DNA from 4 places in the Pseudonocardia sp. HH130629-09 genome. Region 3 is predicted to be linked to each of the others. Evidence: predicted binding sites of a transcription regulator. Region 3 holds the regulator's gene; each other region holds the start of a gene.
What was found. The regulator LexA, encoded in region 3, represses DNA repair genes until DNA is damaged. The targets are predictions, from matches to a motif close to CGAACACGTGTTCG.
Positions count from the first base shown of each region.

Region 1: a site for LexA is predicted at 2,868-2,881, ahead of recA (recombinase RecA). Genes of this name have one in related genera too.
Region 2: a site for LexA is predicted at 2,182-2,195, ahead of XF36_RS07960 (CoA transferase subunit A). Genes of this name have one in related genera too.
Region 4: a site for LexA is predicted at 2,079-2,092, ahead of dnaB (replicative DNA helicase). Genes of this name have one in related genera too.

Region 1 covers NZ_CP011868.1:3,801,316-3,805,520, forward strand. The annotation lists gene XF36_RS17430 (hypothetical protein) at 1-434, shown strand, start outside; gene XF36_RS35245 (RecX family transcriptional regulator) at 379-1,638, opposite strand; gene recA (recombinase RecA) at 1,641-2,693, opposite strand; gene XF36_RS17445 (DUF3046 domain-containing protein) at 2,953-3,147, opposite strand; gene XF36_RS32530 (hypothetical protein) at 3,225-3,386, shown strand; gene XF36_RS17450 (hypothetical protein) at 3,396-3,632, opposite strand; gene XF36_RS17455 (hypothetical protein) at 3,883-4,205, shown strand, end outside.
Region 2 covers NZ_CP011868.1:1,753,688-1,757,892, reverse strand. The annotation lists gene XF36_RS07975 (lyase family protein) at 1-269, opposite strand, end outside; gene XF36_RS07970 (HAD hydrolase-like protein) at 341-1,054, shown strand; gene XF36_RS07965 (MOSC domain-containing protein) at 1,123-2,040, shown strand; gene XF36_RS07960 (CoA transferase subunit A) at 2,239-2,982, shown strand; gene XF36_RS07955 (3-oxoacid CoA-transferase subunit B) at 2,985-3,611, shown strand; gene XF36_RS07950 (cytochrome P450 family protein) at 3,684-4,205, opposite strand, start outside.
Region 3 covers NZ_CP011868.1:1,317,969-1,322,173, reverse strand. The annotation lists gene XF36_RS05915 (hypothetical protein) at 280-996, opposite strand; gene XF36_RS31345 (hypothetical protein) at 1,160-1,384, opposite strand; gene lexA (transcriptional repressor LexA) at 1,626-2,384, shown strand; gene XF36_RS05900 (hypothetical protein) at 2,414-3,478, opposite strand; gene hflX (GTPase HflX) at 3,514-4,205, opposite strand, start outside.
Region 4 covers NZ_CP011868.1:5,916,661-5,920,865, forward strand. The annotation lists gene XF36_RS32790 (dTDP-4-dehydrorhamnose 3,5-epimerase family protein) at 1-67, shown strand, start outside; gene XF36_RS27565 (DUF3040 domain-containing protein) at 239-577, shown strand; gene dnaB (replicative DNA helicase) at 639-2,048, opposite strand; gene rplI (50S ribosomal protein L9) at 2,691-3,137, opposite strand; gene rpsR (30S ribosomal protein S18) at 3,152-3,388, opposite strand; gene XF36_RS27585 (single-stranded DNA-binding protein) at 3,443-3,982, opposite strand; gene rpsF (30S ribosomal protein S6) at 3,994-4,205, opposite strand, start outside.

The sequences.
Region 1 (4,205 bases), 2.5 Mb from region 3:
GCGCGGTGAACCCGACGTGCGCCACGGGCGGCACCGCGGAGTGGGGCAGCACGATCGGGCAGAACGCGTTCGTCCATCGTTCCGGGTTCGGCGTGACCGCCGACGGCACCGAGGTCTACGTCGCCGGGCCGGCACTGTCGGTGTGCACGCTGGGCAGGCTGCTCGCCGACGCGGGAGTGGTCCGCGGCAGGGAGCTGGACATCAACCCGGCCTGGGTCAGCGGGACCTACTTCCACGACCGGCACGGGCACGTCCCGCAGGGATTCCCGCTGTTCCTGCCGAGCAGGTGCCGCCGACCCACTACGTCACGCCGACGATGCGCGACTGGTTCGCCCGGTACCTGCGGTCGTGACCGGTCGGCGGATCCCGCCGGGACGGTCAGTCCTCGGGCGGGGCCTCGCCCAGCTCGTCGGCGTCCGCACCGGCGGCGGTGATCTCCTCCTTGACCACCCCGTAGGCGACCCCGGGGCCGTAGCCCTTGCGCGCGAGCATGCCGACCAGCTTGCGGGCACTGGACTGCCGCTCCTCGCGGCTCCCGATGGGCAGGCTCCGCAACCGCCGCACGACGAGCTCACGGGCCCGGTCGCGTTCGGAGGCGTCGTCGATGCCGGTGAGTGCCTCGTCGGCGATCTCGCGGTCGACGCCCTTGCGGTGGAGCTCCATCGCGATCGCCCGCCTACCGAGGCCGCGGTGACGGTGCCGGGACCGGACCCACTGTTCGGCGAAGGCCTGGTCGTCGACGAGGCCGACCTCGTCGAACCGCTCGAGGACGCGGTGCGCGACCTCGTCGGGGATCTCCTTGCGGCGCAGCGCGTCGCCGAGCTCCTTGACCGTGCGGGCGCGGTCGGTGAGCAGGCGCAGGCAGATGTCGCGAGCGCGGCTCTCCTGCTCCTGCGGTGTCTCGACGCGCGGGGTGCGCTCCTCGCTCCGGCGGCTCCCCCGGCCGCGACGCTCGCCACGACGACGGCCACGGGAGGTGGCGCCCGTCTCCCCGGTGCCCGTCGCTTCGGTGCCCGGCCCGGCAGGTCCGGTGCTCCGGGACAGATCGGCCCCGGCGCCCGGAGTGGTCGTGGCCGCCGCGGTACCCGCACCGGTCAGGGCCGCTGCGGTGGCCGGGCGCCGGCGGGGGGTCCCACGGTCGCGGCGGGCTCCGCCGCGCTGTGTGCCCCGCCCCGACAGCTCCTCGAACGAGACCACGCGGGGCGCGCCGGATCCGTCGCCACCACCGTCCGTGCCGCTGCCCGCAGCGGGGCAGGGGGCGGGGTCGTCGAAGGTCAGCCTGCGGACCGGGGCGGGCTCCGCCACCCCGTCCGTCGCAGCGTCGGCCGCCGGATCCGTCGGCCGGGCCGTCGCCGGCGGGTCGGTGATCGCCGCGGTGGCCCCGTCGGCGCCGCTGAGCGTCGCGAACGAGACCTGGTGCGGACTCGCGTCCCACCCGGGGACGGCCGGGGGCTCTGCAGCGGGCTCCCCCGGTTCGGCGCCGGTCGGGTCGGCGGTCCGGATCGCGGGCGGATCCGGTGCGTCGGCGCCCGACGGGGTCACGCCGAACAGGTCGTCGAGCGGGACGGTGCGGGGCCCGGTCGGCTCCGCACCGTCCTGTCCGGACGTGCCTCCGGACCCGTCGTGGTCGCCGGTCACGCTCAGAAGTCGACCGGGGCCGGGAGGGGCTCGACCGGGCTGTTCTCCTCGGCGTCGACGACCGCGCCGATCCCCAGCTTCTCCTTGATGCGCTTCTCGACCTCGGCGGCGACGTCCGGGTTCTCCTTGAGGAACTTGCGGGCGTTCTCCTTGCCCTGCCCCATCTGGTCGCCCTCGTAGGTGTACCAGGCGCCGGACTTGCGGATGATCCCCTGCTCGACGCCCACGTCGATCAGCGAACCCTCCTTGGAGATGCCGACGCCGTAGAGCACGTCGAACTCCGCCTGCTTGAACGGCGGGGCCACCTTGTTCTTCACGACCTTGACCCGGGTCCGGCTGCCGACCATGTCGGTGCCGTCCTTCAGCGTCTCGATGCGGCGGATGTCCATGCGGACCGACGCGTAGAACTTCAGCGCCTTACCACCGGTCGTGGTCTCCGGGGACCCGAACATCACGCCGATCTTCTCGCGCAGCTGGTTGATGAAGATCGCCGTGGTGCCGGAGTTGCTGAGGGCGCCGGTGATCTTTCGCAGCGCCTGGCTCATCAGCCTGGCCTGCAGACCGACGTGGCTGTCACCCATCTCGCCCTCGATCTCGGCACGCGGCACGAGCGCGGCCACCGAGTCGATGACGATGATGTCGAGCGCGCCGGAGCGGATCAGCATGTCCGCGATCTCCAGCGCCTGCTCACCGGTGTCCGGCTGGGAGACCAGCAGGTCGTCCGTGTCGACACCGAGCGCCTTGGCGTACTCCGGGTCGAGCGCGTGCTCGGCGTCGATGAACGCGGCGACACCGCCCGCGGCCTGCGCGCTCGCCACGCAGTGCAGCGCGACCGTGGTCTTACCGCTGGACTCCGGGCCGTAGATCTCGACGACCCGGCCGCGCGGGATGCCCCCGACGCCGAGCGCGACGTCGAGCGCGATGGAGCCCGTGGAGATGGCACTGATCGGGACGCGGGCCTGGTCGCCCAGGCGCATCACCGATCCCTTGCCGTGGTTCTTCTCGATCTGGGCGAGGGCGAGTTCGAGCGTCTTGCCGCGGTCCGGAGCAGACATCTCTTGACTCCTCGCTGGTGGTCGACGGTCGGGTCCTGCTGGTGTCTTTCGGGGAGGCACACCACAACGGTATGGGGTACCCCTGACAGTTTCGGGCCCGGATCGGCGCCTGTGGACAACTCGTCCGACACCACGCCGCAGGACCGGTAACGCAAGCCCTGCCCGAACCGTAGACGAACACGCGTTCGATCCGACACCGCGACACGCCGACCGGGCGCCCACGGGAGCCGAGCGGTCGGCACGACCGCCCGGCACACCGCTACCGCCGTGCGGGTGGGACCTCGTAGGCCGCGCACACCGCGCGCCAGATCCGGCGCAGGTCGACGCCGGCCTCGATCGCCTGCTCGACGGTCCGGCCGCCGAGCTCGGAGAAGACGTGGTCGCGGGACAGCGACGCCGCCCGCACCGGCCCGAACTCGCCCTCCATCAGTTCCCGGAAGTGGCTCAGTCGCACGTCCGCGAGGGTAGACGGGTCACCCGTTCCGTGCGGTGTCCGCCCGATGACGCCCCGGAGCAGGTAGCCTGGGTGATATGTCCGAACTGCTCGCCACCGTCCCGGTCGACGTCGCCGACGAGGTCCTCGCGACGACCGGCATCGGCTCGCCACTGGCGTGGCAGATCGTGTCCCTGCTCGCGCTGCTGTCCGCGCTGGTCGTGCTGGTGCGCTGGTGGCTCCACCAGCGCCGTCGCTGAGGGTCCCGCTCAGCCGGCCGCCGGGCGTCCCGCACCGGCCGAACGCACCGCCACCAGCAGGAACGGCACCGTCACCACGACTGCCACCGCGCCGAGCAGCGCGTCGGACGACACCGTCACGAGCACCCCGGCCACGATTCCGGCGGCGGCACCGGCCAGGTTCATCGCCACGTCCACCGAGCCCTGCACCCGCGGCCGGTCGGCCACCGCCAGCGACTCCGTGAGCTGGGCCGAGCCGCCCACCACCGCCGCCGACCGCGGGTGAGCCGGACAGCCGGGAGGCGACCAGCGAGCTCGCGGCGATCGAGGTCGCGACGGCCGTCCCGCCGAGCACCTGCACCATCGCGAGAACCGTCAGCAGCCGGGGCTGCGCGGGGTCCTGGGCCGGGGAGACAGCGTCGGGTGCGGCGGTCACGGACGGATGCTGCCGTGCGACGGCCGCCGTGCGCCAGGGCGTTACGCTCCGGCCCGGCCACACGAGCGGAGGACGGTGGACATGGCGGGGACGACCCCGAACGCACGCCGGTCGGCGGGCGCGAACGACGCGGAGCTGCGGAACGCCTACCGCATGGTGTCCGACGTGCTGGCCGGGGCGGTCCGCGAGACGCTCGCCGCGCCGGGGCCCGATCCGGCCCGGTTCGCCGTGCGCCGGCTGACCGCGGTCGACCGGGACGTGCCGCCGGACGCCACGCCGCCCGGCTGGTCGCTGGCCTTCCTGGTGCTGGCCGACTGGTACGACGCCGCCCGCGCCGCGCTGGTCGACCACGACGACCGCGCCGAGCGGGCGCTGGCCTGGATCGGGCAGAACCTGGGTCCGCG
Region 2 (4,205 bases), 440 kb from region 3:
GCGGCCGCCTTGAGCCGTTTGACCAGCGGGATGACCGGGTTGCCGCCCTCGACCGACTCGGCGGCCAGCGTGTGCGGGTCGAGGCCCGCGACGGCGGCGACGGCGCGTTCCACCGCGTCGGCGTCGTGCTCGGCGACCGCGCCCTGCTCGGCGGCGACGGCCGACAGCGCCAGCTCGACCTCCAGCAGGGCGGCGATCCACGCGCCGTCGTCGAGCAGGCCGTCGACCCGGTCGGTACCGGACAGGGGCCCGAGCAACGTGTTCGCCATGCGTACGAGCGTACGGCCTGCGACCGCCGGGAGGAGGACGTCCGCGCGCCCGGCAGGCAGAATGGCCCGACGTGTTGACCCACATCCTGCTCGACCTCGACGGCACCCTCGTCGACTCCGCCCCCGGCATCCTCGGCTCGATGCGCCGCGCCATCGACGAAGTGGGCCTGGACGTCCCCGAGTCCGCGCTCGGCACCCACCTGCTCGGCCCGCCGCTGTACCGCAGCCTGCCCCCGATCCTCGGCGAGGAGGGCGCCGCCGCGGTGCTGCCGGTGTACCGACGGGTCTACGGTGACGAGGACGGCTGCCTGGACTGCACTCCGTACCCCGGCGTCGAGGAGCTGCTGCGCGCACTGTCCGCGGCCGGCGTGACGATGGCCCTGGCCACCAGCAAGGCCGAGCCGCCGGCCCGCCGGATCATCGCCCACCACGGCTGGACCGACCTGTTCACCGAGATCGTCGGCGACACCCGCACCGCGGACCGGCCGACCAAGGGCGCCGTGGTCGCCGAGGCGCTGCGCCGGCTCGGGCACCCGTCCGGCGCCGACGAGCCGTTGATGGTCGGTGACCGGCTGCACGACGTCGAGGGCGCCGCCGAGCACGGCCTGCGCTGCGTCGGCGCGGGCTGGGGCTACGCCGAGCCCGGTGAGCTGATCGCGGCGGGCGCGGACACCGTCTACGACTCCGCGGACGAGCTCCGGGTCGCCCTGCTGGGCCGAACAGGTGGTCCGACAGGGCGGGACGGCGCATCCGCGGCGGGCCTTCGCCGGCAGCCCCTCAGCTGAGACCCGGCCGGGCGGCCCCCTCCGTCCGACCCGTGCCGGGGACACGGACGGGCCGATATACACCGGACATGACGGTCGTCGCGCTGTACCGGTACCCGGTCAAGTCCATGCTCGGCGAGTCCCTGACCCGGGCCACCGTCACCGGGCGGGGGCTGCTGGGCGACCGCGCCTACGCGGTGCTCGACACCGAGAGCGGGAGCATCGCCAGCGCCAAGGTGCCCAGGCGCTGGCTCGGGCTGCTCGACTTCGCGGCCCGGTTCGTCGCCGAGCCGGTGCCCGGGGAACCGCTGCCGCCGGTCGAGATCACCTTCCCGGACGGCTCGGTCCTGCGCAGCGACGACGAGGGCCTGGACACCGCGCTGTCGGCCGCGCTCGGGCGGGACGTGTCGCTGGTCTCGGTCCCGCCGGAGGGCAGCCACTTCGAGGAGCTGTGGCCCGACATCGAGGGCCTCACCCCGCAGCAGCTCGCCCCGCGCGCGCTCATCGAGGCCACGACGACCCGGCACGAGGACTCCGGCGAGGCCATCAGCCGGTTCGACATCTCCGCGTTCGGGGCGCCGGGCACGTTCTTCGACCTGTCGTCGCTGCACCTGCTCACCGAGTCCACCCTCGACCGGCTCCGCGAGCTCGCGCCGGAGGCGACCTTCGACCCGCTGCGCTACCGGCCGAACATCGTGCTCCGCGCCGACTCCTCTTCCGACGGTGGCCACGGCTTCGTCGAGAACGACTGGCCGGGTAGCACCTCGACGATCGGCGAGGAGGTCCGGCTCTCTTTCTCCTTCGCCACCATGCGGTGCGTCATGACGACGCTCCCCCAGGGCGACCTGCCCGACGACCCGGACACCCTGCGCACGATCGCGAAGCACAACCGCATCGAGATCCCGCAGATCGGCGGGGTCTGGGCGTGCGCCGGCGTGTACGCCGAGGTCGCCGCGGGCGGGGAGATCGCCGTCGGCGACCCGCACACCGCCCCCGCCCCGGCCTGACCCACGCCGCGCCCGCCCGACCGACGGTGCGCCGCGACGGCGACGGTCGCCGAGATGCAGCTCAGCGGGGTACGGGGCACCCTCGGGCCCCGCTGAGCTGCATCTCGGCGCGTGGACACCACTCCGGTGGTGTTCGCAGAGCGAACGCTTGTGCGTCTGTCGTACGCCGCGTACCGTCGTCGGCGACGGAGGTGCGTGATGGACAAGGTGGTGGCATCCGCCGCGGAGGCGGTCGCCGACATCGGCGACGGGGCGTCGCTCGCGGTCGGCGGGTTCGGCATGTCCGGGGTTCCGACGGTGCTGATCGCGGCGCTGCTGGAGCAGGGCGCGACGGACCTGGAGACGATCTCGAACAACCTGGGCGTCGACGGCTTCGGCCTGGGCACCCTGCTCGCCGCCGGGCGCATCCGGCGCACGATCGGCTCCTACGTCGGCAACAACAAGGAGTTCGCCCGCCAGTACCTCGCCGGCGAGCTGGAGCTGGAGCTGACCCCCCAGGGCACCCTCGCCGAGCGGCTGCGGGCCGGCGGCGCGGGCATCCCGGCGTTCTACACCCCGGCCGGGGTGGGGACGCTGGTCGCCGAGGGCGGGCTGCCCTGGCGCTACGCGGCCGACGGCTCGGTCGCCGTCGAGTCCCCGGCCAAGGAGACCCGCGAGTTCGACGACGTGACCTACGTCCTCGAGCGTGCCCTCACCCCGGACTTCGCGCTGGTCCACGCCTGGAAGGGCGACCGGCACGGCAACCTGGTGTTCCGGCGCGCGGCGCGCAACTTCAACCCGGACTGCGCCGCGGCCGGGCGGACGACGATCGCCCAGGTCGAGCACCTGGTCGAGCCCGGGGAGATCGACCCCGACGAGGTCCACACCCCCGGCATCCACGTGCACCGCGTGCTGCACGTCCCCGACGTCGAGAAGCCGGTCGAGTTCAGGACGGTGCGTTGACCATGGCCCTCAACCGTGACGAGATGGCCGCCCGGGTCGCGGCGGAGCTGCCCGACGGCGCGTACGTCAACCTCGGCATCGGCATGCCGACCCTGGTCCCCGGGCACATCCCCGAGGGCCGGACGGTCGTGCTGCACTCGGAGAACGGGATCCTCGGCGTCGGCCCCGTCCCCACCGACGACGAGGTCGACCCCGACCTCATCAACGCCGGCAAGGAGACCGTCACCGTCGCCGCCGGTGCCGCCTTCTTCGGCTCCGCCGAGAGCTTCGGCCAGATCCGGGCCGGGAAGCTCGACGTGGCCGTCCTGGGCGGGATGGAGGTCGCCGCGAACGGTGACCTCGCGAACTGGGCGATCCCCGGCAAGATGATCAAGGGGATGGGCGGCGCGATGGACCTCGTCCACGGCGCGCGCTCGGTGATCGTGATGATGGACCACGTCTCCAAGGACGGGTCCCCCAAGATCGTGGAGCGGTGCTCGCTGCCGATCACCGGCCTCGGCTGCGTCACGAAGATCGTCACCGACCTGGCCGTGATCGACGTGACGCCGGACGGGCTCGCACTGGTCGAGACCGCGCCCGGCGTCACCGCCGACGAGGTACGGGAGAAGACCGGCGCTCCGCTGCGCTGACCCCGCCCCGTTGCACCGACGGCTGCCCCGCCGGGCGCGCCCCCTCGGTCGCGTCCGGCGGCGGCGCGTCCCTCAGGCGGGCGCGCCCGGCGTGACCGGCAGCCGGGACAGGCCCCGGACCAGCGTCGACTCGCGGTAGACGAGCTCCGAGGGATCGACAGCCAGTGCCAGGTCCGGTCGCTGCGCGATGAGCTTGCCGATCGCCACCCGCCCCTCGGTGCGGGCCAGCTGCGCGCCCAGACAGAAGTGGATGCCGTGCCCGAAGAACACCCCGGACGAGGAGTCCCGGGTGATGTCGAGGCGATCCGGGTCCGCCAGCCACTCCGGGTCCCGGTTGGCCGCGGCGAGCCCCAGCATCACGGTCGACCCGGCGGGGATGGTCACCCCGGAGTACTCGACGTCCTCGCCGGCGAAGCGCATCGGGGCGTTGGAGACCGGGGACTCGAAGCGCAGGAACTCCTCCACCGCCGAGTTGATCAGCGACGGGTCGGCCTTCAGCCGGGCGTGCTGCTCGGGGTGGGTCAGCAGGGCGAGCACGCCGTTGCCGATCAGGTTGACCGTGGTCTCGTGCCCGGCGATGAGCAGCAGGGTCGC
Region 3 (4,205 bases):
TCCCGGCGACCGCCGCCCGACGTCCGCGTGCCGGCCCAGCGCACGCCATCACCCGATGCGACGCCGGCACGGCGCCGGATCGCTCCACACCGTCACCGCACCGCCACCGCTGTGACCACGGTTGCCGCGCCGGCACCGCACCACGGCACGCCCGACCGGCTCCGCCCCGGGAGCCCGACACGTCGGCACCGCACCCCTGCACACCCCGGGCCGGGCACGCCGGCACCACTCCGTGCCACGGGCCTGGCCCACCGGGACCGCACCGCGACCCGACCCGCCTCAGCGCACGGCACCGACCGACGGAACGGCGGCCGCGGGGGCGTTCCAGCCCGCCGCCGCGTCGCCCAGCAACCCGAGCGCCACCACCGCGGTCGTGGCGCACAGCAGCACCGCGACCCCGGTCAGGAACCGCTCCAGGCGCCCGCGGACCCGGCTGCGGGCCGGGCGGGGGCGGGCCGGGACCAGGCAACGCCGGTCCAGCGGACGGACCGTGCGCGGCGCCGGCACGGCCACCGACCGCGGACCGGACGGCGCCGCGACCCGGGCGGGCCGCACCAGGGTCGCCGTGGAGCCTGGCGCCGAGGTGGTACAGCGGGGCGTCCGGACCGCGACGTTCGGACCACCGGTGACGCCACGCGGGACCGCCGGATCGGCCGGTGCCGCGGTCCGGGCCGCACGCCCGGGAACTGTCGGACCGGGCGCCGTCGGACCGGACGTCGGAACACCGGGCGCCGTGGCGCGCCGGGAACGGGCAGCGGGGTGCCGTGCAACCGACTTGGTCAGTGCGCGCTCCCGTGCACCGTGGGCGGCCCACCGGTGCGCGGCGCGCGCGACGGCCGACGAGCCGGCACCGGCCGGACCGGCCACACCCTCCGCGGCCCGCACCCGCTCCCGGGCGGCGCGCCGGGCGCGCGAGGTGGGAGTGCCGGGCGCGGGGGCACCGGTCAGGCAGCCGACCGGGCCGTGGTCGCGGATCCGCTCGTCGAACTCTCGCATGGCTCCTCCTGCCGTCGGACCACCCGGCCCCCGGGCGGTCTCGTCTCCCCCGCTCCCGACCGGCCCTTCCCTGAGCCCGGTCGAACGGGCGTACGAGCGGTGTAGCACCCGACACCGACAACAACCGCGTCTCCGCAGTTCACCGCCCGTGCCGGAGACGCTCTCAGCGTGGCGCGCCGACCGCGGGCGGCACGGCCGGGCCGTGGGCGGCGACGTCGGCGACCACCCCGAGCGCGACGACCGCGGCCGCCGAGGCGAGCAGGACACTCACCGCCGCCACCACGCGGCGCACGGGACCCGGTGCCGGGACCGCCCGCACCACGTCGGCCGCGGGGCCGACCGCAGCCCGTCCGATGACCGTCATGCCCCCGATGACCGCTGCGTCCACGATCGCCACCCCCACTGCCGCTCCCGCTGCCGGTCGCCCCGCGCGGCCGGACGGCGACGCGGACGGCATCCGATCGAACCAGAACGATCGAACCGGTGTTCGATCGAACGCCTGTGCGATGTTCTACCACCACGACCCGACGGAATCCACGACACGCCCGGGCGACTTCGAACGCATGTTTGGCGAACGGGCCCGCGACGGCTAGGGTCGTCGCCGTAAGTACCCCGAGGAGGCGAATGCGATGGCAGCGGACGACACCGGACACGGTGGTCCCGGCGTGACCGGCACCGCCGCGGACCGGGGATCCGCGACGGTCCGGGAGTTCCCCGACCCCGCGACCGACACCCGCGGCCTGACCCCGCGGCAGAAGAAGGTCCTGGCCGTCATCCGGGACTGGGTGGACCGGTACGGCTACCCGCCCAGCGTCCGCGAGATCGGTGACGCGGTGGGCCTCACGTCCACCTCGTCGGTGCACCACCAGCTCCGGACCCTGGAGCGCAAGGGCTTCCTCCGGCGCGACCCGAACCGCACCCGCGCGGTCGACGTCCGCAGCCCGGAGCAGATCGCCGGCACCGACGGGTCGGACTCCGACGCCGACACGGCCGAGCTGCGTTCCGCGCGGCCGGCGCCGGCGTTCGTGCCGCTCATCGGCGACATCGCCGCCGGTGGCCCGATCCTGGCCGAGCAGGCCGTGCAGGACGTGTTCCCGCTGCCGCGTGAGATCGTCGGCGAGGGCACTCTGTTCCTGCTCAACGTCAAGGGCGACTCGATGGTCGACGCCGCGATCACCGACGGCGACTGGGTCGTCGTGCGCCAGCAGCCGGTGGCCGAGCAGGGCGAGATCGTGGCCGCGATGATCGACGGCGAGGCGACGGTCAAGACGTTCCGCCGCAAGGACGGGCACATCTGGCTGATGCCGGCGAACGCCGCCTACGATCCGATCCCGGGTGACGACGCGTCGATCCTCGGCCGCGTCGTGGCGGTCCTGCGCCGCCTCTGACCTCCTCAAGCGGCGCCCGGTTCCCGCGGTCAGCGGGACCGGCGGCGCCGTCCGTGCAGGGACATCGCGACGGCACCGGTCACCAGCAGCACTGCGAGCACCGCGGCCCCGCCCGCGGCGGGCAGCCACGACGGGTACGTGCGGTACTCCGGCACCTCGGCGGGCTGGGCCACGACGGGTGCCTGCGGGCCGGTCGCCGCGGGCACCGCGCCCGGGACGACGGTGATCGCCGCCGCGGTCAGGCCCCGGGCCTCGCTGCCGGAGTGCAGTGCACCCCGGCCGTCCGGGGCGATCGCCTCGCCCTGGGCCTCGTCCGGCAACGGCACCGGCAGCGGTGCCCCGCCCAGCGCCGCGACCAGCACGTCGGCCGTCGCCGGTCCGCCGACGGGCAGCGGGAACACCCAGGCGTCGGTGTAGGTCCGCAGCACGGCGGCGCGTCCGCCGTCGGCCCCGGCCGGTGAGACCCCGCCGCCGGTGATCGTGCGGGACCCGGCGGCCCCGAGCGGCCCGCCGCCGGTGCCCGACCAGGGCAGCACGACCTGTGCCACCCGGCGCAGCGGGACCGGGCCCCCGCCCTCGCGCAGCGGTGCGTCGGGTCGGTACACCCCGGCGGCCCCGGTGGTCTTGTCGACCAGCAGGGGCACGCCGTCGTCGCCGACCAGCAGCGCCTCGACGTCGCGCGGACCGTCGGGGTGGACCAGGTCGTACACGCGTGGGGGCCCGGCCGGGGGCAGCACGACGAGCCTGACCGAGCCACGCTGTGCCCCGTTGTCACCGGTGTCGGCGAGCCAGAGTTCCCCGCCCGGTCCGAGCCCGAGGTCCTCGACGTCGGTGACCGGGACGTCGGCCTGCCGGGTACCGGTGACCGCGCAGCCAGACGGGTCCAGGGTGAACGTCCGCGCGGCCCCCCCGCCGTCGACGATCGCGTGGTAGCGCTGCGGGGCTCCGCCGGGCGCGCCCTCGGCGACCAGCCCGGACAGCTCCGCCAGCCGCGGGTCGTCGACGGTGCAGACCGGGTGCGCCCCGGGCGGCGGCGCGGCCGCACCCGTGAGCGCACCGGTCAGGCAGAGGACCGTGGTCAGGCGACGGGCCACGACCCCCGGACGCGGTGGCCCACCCGGCCGCCCACTCAGTGGCCCGCTGCCGTCGCCGGCAGGTCGGCGCCGGTCCCGGTCGGGACGGCAGAGCCCGCCACCGCGAACGGCAGCACCGCGGTGCCCAGCTCCGGCTTCACCCGCGCCCGGATCCGGGTGCCGTCGGCGGTGTGGGACTCGGCGAGGATCTCGCCGTCGTCGTGCAGCCGCGCGACCAGCGCACCCTCGGTGTAGGGCAGCAGGAGGTCGACCTCGTAGTCCGGGCGCGGCAGGCGCTCGGCGATGTGCTCGCGGAGCCGGTCGATCCCGGTGCCGCTGTGTGCCGAGACGAACACGGCGTCCGGCTGGGCGTGCCGCAGCCGGGCCAGCGCGAGGTCACCGGCCGCGTCGATCTTGTTGATCACGAGCAGCTCGGGGGGCATCGTGTCGCCCGCGGCCTCCCCCACCTCGACGAGCACCTGCCGGACCGCGGCGATCTGGTCGTCGGGCAGCGGGTCGGACCCGTCGACGACGTGCACCAGCAGGTCGGCCCGGGCGGCCTCCTCCAGCGTGGAGCGGAACGCCTCGACGAGCTGGTGCGGCAGGTGCCGCACGAACCCGACGGTGTCGGTGAGGGTGTAGTCGTGCCCGTCGGGCGTCTGTGCCTTGCGGGTGGTCGGGTCCAGCGTCGCGAACAGCGCGTCCTGCACCAGCACCCCGGCGTCGGTGAGCTGGTTGAGCAGGCTCG
Region 4 (4,205 bases), 1.5 Mb from region 3:
GGCCGCCCTGATCGCCCGCCTCGGCGCCCCCGCAGGCCCCCGCCGGGACCGCGTCTCCCTCTGGTGACCCCGGGCGCCGCCCCCCGGTGTGAGGACGGGCGCATGTGAGCCGGTCGGCCCGGTCGCCGAGATCACGAATCGGTCACGTAACGTCGGTACCAGGCCGGATCGACGACGCCCCGTGCCGGACGGCGGCACGACCGTGTCTGCCGGGACACGGACGCGAGGGGTTGTCGGGGTGCTGAGCGAGCGTGAGAATCGTCGGCTGCAGGAGATCGAGGTGCAGCTGCGCCGGACCGACCCGCGACTGGTCCGCCGGTTCTCCGCGCTGAACACCGCGCTGCACGCCCCGGCCCGGCACGGCGGACGGCTGCTCGCCGGGTTCGCCCGCGACCAGCGCACCGTGCACGGCTCGGGGCCGTTCCCGACGATGCTGCTGGGGGTCGCGCTGGTCGTGCTGCTGCTGGGCGCCGTGCTGGTGAGTGTGCCGGTCGTCGTCGCGGGGATCATCGTGGCCGCCCTCGCGCTGGCCGTCGCGGCCACCACTGGTCCGCAGGCGCGGCCCGGCACCACCTGACCGGCCCACCCGCACGCCGGCACGCACCGGGCCCGGGACGCACGCCGCGTCCCGCCCGGCCTCAGCCGTGGGCTAGGTCGGAGAACCGGCTGTAGTGCAGCTGGTGGGCGACGGTGATCGTCGTGGTCGGGCCGTTACGGTGCTTGGCCAGGATCAGGTCGGCCTCACCGGCACGCGGGTCGTCCTGCTCGAACGCGTCGGGACGGTGCAGCAGCACCACCATGTCCGCGTCCTGCTCGATCGAGCCGGACTCACGCAGGTCCGACAGCATCGGCCGCTTGTCGGTGCGCTGCTCGGGACCACGGTTCAGCTGGCTCATCGCCACCACCGGGACCTCGAGCTCCTTGGCCAGCAGCTTGATCTGCCGGGAGAACTCCGAGACCTCCTGCTGACGTGACTCGACCTTGCGGCCCGAGGTCATCAGCTGCAGGTAGTCCAGGATGATCAGCTTCAGGTCGTAGCGCTGCTTCATCCGCCGCGCCTTGGCCCGGATCTCCATGAGCGTCAGGTTCGGCGAGTCGTCGATGTAGAGCGGCGCCTCGGAGATCTCCGACATCCGCCGCGCCATCCGCGTCCAGTCCTCGTCCGACATCCGGCCGGCGCGCATGTCGGCCAGCCGGATCCGGGCCTCCGCCGACAGCAGACGCATGACGATCTCGGACTTGCTCATCTCCAGCGAGAAGAAGGCGCTGGTCATGCCGTTCTTGATGGAGCAGGAGCGGGCGAAGTCCAGACCCAGGGTCGACTTGCCCAGACCCGGCCGGGCCGCGACGACGACCATCTGGCCCGGGTGCAGACCGTTGGTGACCTGGTCGAGGTCGGCGAAGCCGGTCGGCACACCCGTGGACTGGCCGCCCCGGGAGGCGATCGCGTCGATCTCGTCCATGGTGGGCTGGAGGAGCTCCTCCAGGACCGTGTAGTCCTCGGTGGTGGTGCGCTCGGTGACCTCGTAGACCGCGGCCTGGGCGCGGTCCACCGCGTCGTCGACGTCGCCGCCGTCGGCGCCGTGGTAGCCGAGCTGCACGATCCGGGTGCCGGCCTCGACCAGCCGTCGCAGGACCGCCTTCTCGCCGACGATCTCGGCGTAGTAGGCCGCGTTCGCCGCGGTGGGCACGGTGGCGATGAGGGTGTGCAGGTAGGGCGCGCCGCCGAGGCGGACGAGCTCGCCGCGCCGCTGCAGCTCCGCCGAGACGGTGACCGCGTCGGCGGGTTCGCCGCGGCTGTAGAGGTCCAGGATCGTCTCGTAGACGGTCTGGTGGGCGGGCCGGTAGAAGTCCTCCGGCTGCAGCACCTCCACGACGTCGGCGATCGCGTCCTTGCTCAGCAACATGCCGCCGAGCACCGACTGTTCGGCCGTGAGGTCCTGCGGCGGCTGACGGTCGAACGTCGCGCTCTCGCCGGATCCGGGCGCCTTCTCGCCATCACGGACCGCACGGGGCTTGTTGCCGGGACGATCGTCCGTCAGAGCCATACGCAGCGTCACCCCCGGTGGACACAGTACCGAACGCACGTTCGACGCGCGAGTGGTGCGTACCGCCCACTCGCGACCGTCGTCGGTGATCTGCCGGCCGGCGTGGTGCCCGACTGGCCGCGGCGGGCGCGACCCGGGGAGCACGGCGCTCGCGTACCGGCACGACCGACAGTAGGTCGGCCGCAGGGCCCGTGGCGAACCGGCCTGGTGATCGAATTGGGGATGAACTGGGCATGGATGCCGCCCGTCCCGGGACCGTGCTGGGGACAACCTGGGGACAGCATCCCGGAGCAGGTCATATCCGCAGGTCAGAGGCATGTTCACAGCTGTGGACAACTTTGCTCTGGCGTGTCGTCGCACGCCGCGTACTGGCGTGTCGGAGCGCCCGGCGGGCCGTTCACCGCCCGGCGCGTCCACAGGCCCGCCCGACGAGTGGATCGTCACCGGGCGGCGTGTCGGCTGCGTGACAAGGCATCCCGGTGCGGGGTCATTCGATCGGTGTCGATCGTCCACCCGGGACTGCACACCGTGTCCGTGGCGCCCGTACGGCCGACTCCGGACACGCGAAAGGGCGGGGTCCGGAGCACATGGCTCCGAACCCCGCCCTGATCACGCTCAGTGGTCGTACGACCACCGGACCGCTCAGCTCGCGACGACCGCGATCGGCAGCTCGGTGGTGACCTCCGGGTGCAGGCGGACCTGCACCTGGTGCTTGCCCAGGGTCTTGAGGTGACCCGGGACGTCGATGCTGCGCTTGTCCAGCAGCGGACCGCCGGCCGCCTTGACGGCGTCGACGACCTGGGCCGGGGTGATCGAGCCGAACAGGCGGCCCGTGTCGCCGGCCTTGGCCGAGACGGTCACGTTGATGTTGCGCAGCTGCGAGTCGACCTGCTGGGCGTGGCCCAGATCGCGGATCTCGCGGGACTTCTGGGCCCGGCGGATCTGCTCGACCTGCTTCTCGGCGCCACGGGTGGCGACGACCGCGAGCTTGCGCGGCAGCAGGTAGTTGCGGCCGTAGCCGTCCTTGACCTCGACGATGTCACCCGGGGCACCCAGGTTCGGGACGTCGGCGTTGAGGATGAGCTTCATGTGTCTCCCCTTCCTCAGCGAGCGGTCGAGGTGTACGGCAGCAGGGCCACCTCGCGGGAGTTCTTGACCGCGACGGCGACGTCCCGCTGGTGCTGCCGGCAGTTGCCGGAGACCCGACGGGCACGGATCTTCCCGCGGTCGGAGATGAACTTCCGCAGCAGACCGGTGTCCTTGTAGTCGATCAGCTGGGCCTTGTCCTTGCAGAAAGCGCAGACCTTCTTCTTCGGCTTGCGCACGATGGCCTTGGCCATGGTGGTGCTCCTGGAGATCGTCCTCCGCCCGTCACGGGCGGAGAGGTACGTGGATCAGAAGGGGGGCTCGTCGTCGGACGCGGCGCCACTGCCCGCGGGCGGGGCCGAACCCCAGGGGTCGTCATAGCCGCCGCCGGAGTTGCCTCCGCCGCCGGAACCGCCACCCTGTCGGGCGCCACCGCCGTCGTAGCCACCGCCGCCGCCACCGAAGCCACCAGAGCCTCCGCCCCGGTTGACCTTGTTGACCTTGGCGGTCGCGTAGCGCAGGGACGGGCCGACCTCGTCGACCTCCATCTCCACGACGGTCCGCTTCTCGCCTTCCTTGGTCTCGAACGACCGCTGGCGCAGACGACCCTGGACCACGACGCGCGCGCCGCGGGTCAGGGACTCGGCGACGTTCTCCGCCGCCTGGCGCCAGATGTTGCACCGCAGGAAGAGCGCCTCGCCGTCCTTCCACTCGCCGGACTGGCGGTCGAAGGTGCGCGGGGTGGACGCCACGGTGAAGTTGGCGACCGCGGCGCCGGACGGGGTGAACCGCAGCTCGGGATCCGCCGTCAGGTTGCCCACGACGGTGATGACGGTCTCGCCGGCCATGACGGCTCCAATCAGCCGGCGGCGGGCGCCGGCGTGCGGGTGACGTCCTTGCGCAGGACCTTGGTGCGCAGCACGGACTCGTTCAGACCCAGCTGGCGGTCCAGCTCGGCGACGGTGGCGGGCTCCGCGGTGATGTCGAGGACCGCGTAGATGGCCTCGCCCTGCTTCTTGATCTCGTAGGCCAGGCGGCGCTTGCCCCAGACCTCGATCTTCTCGACCGATC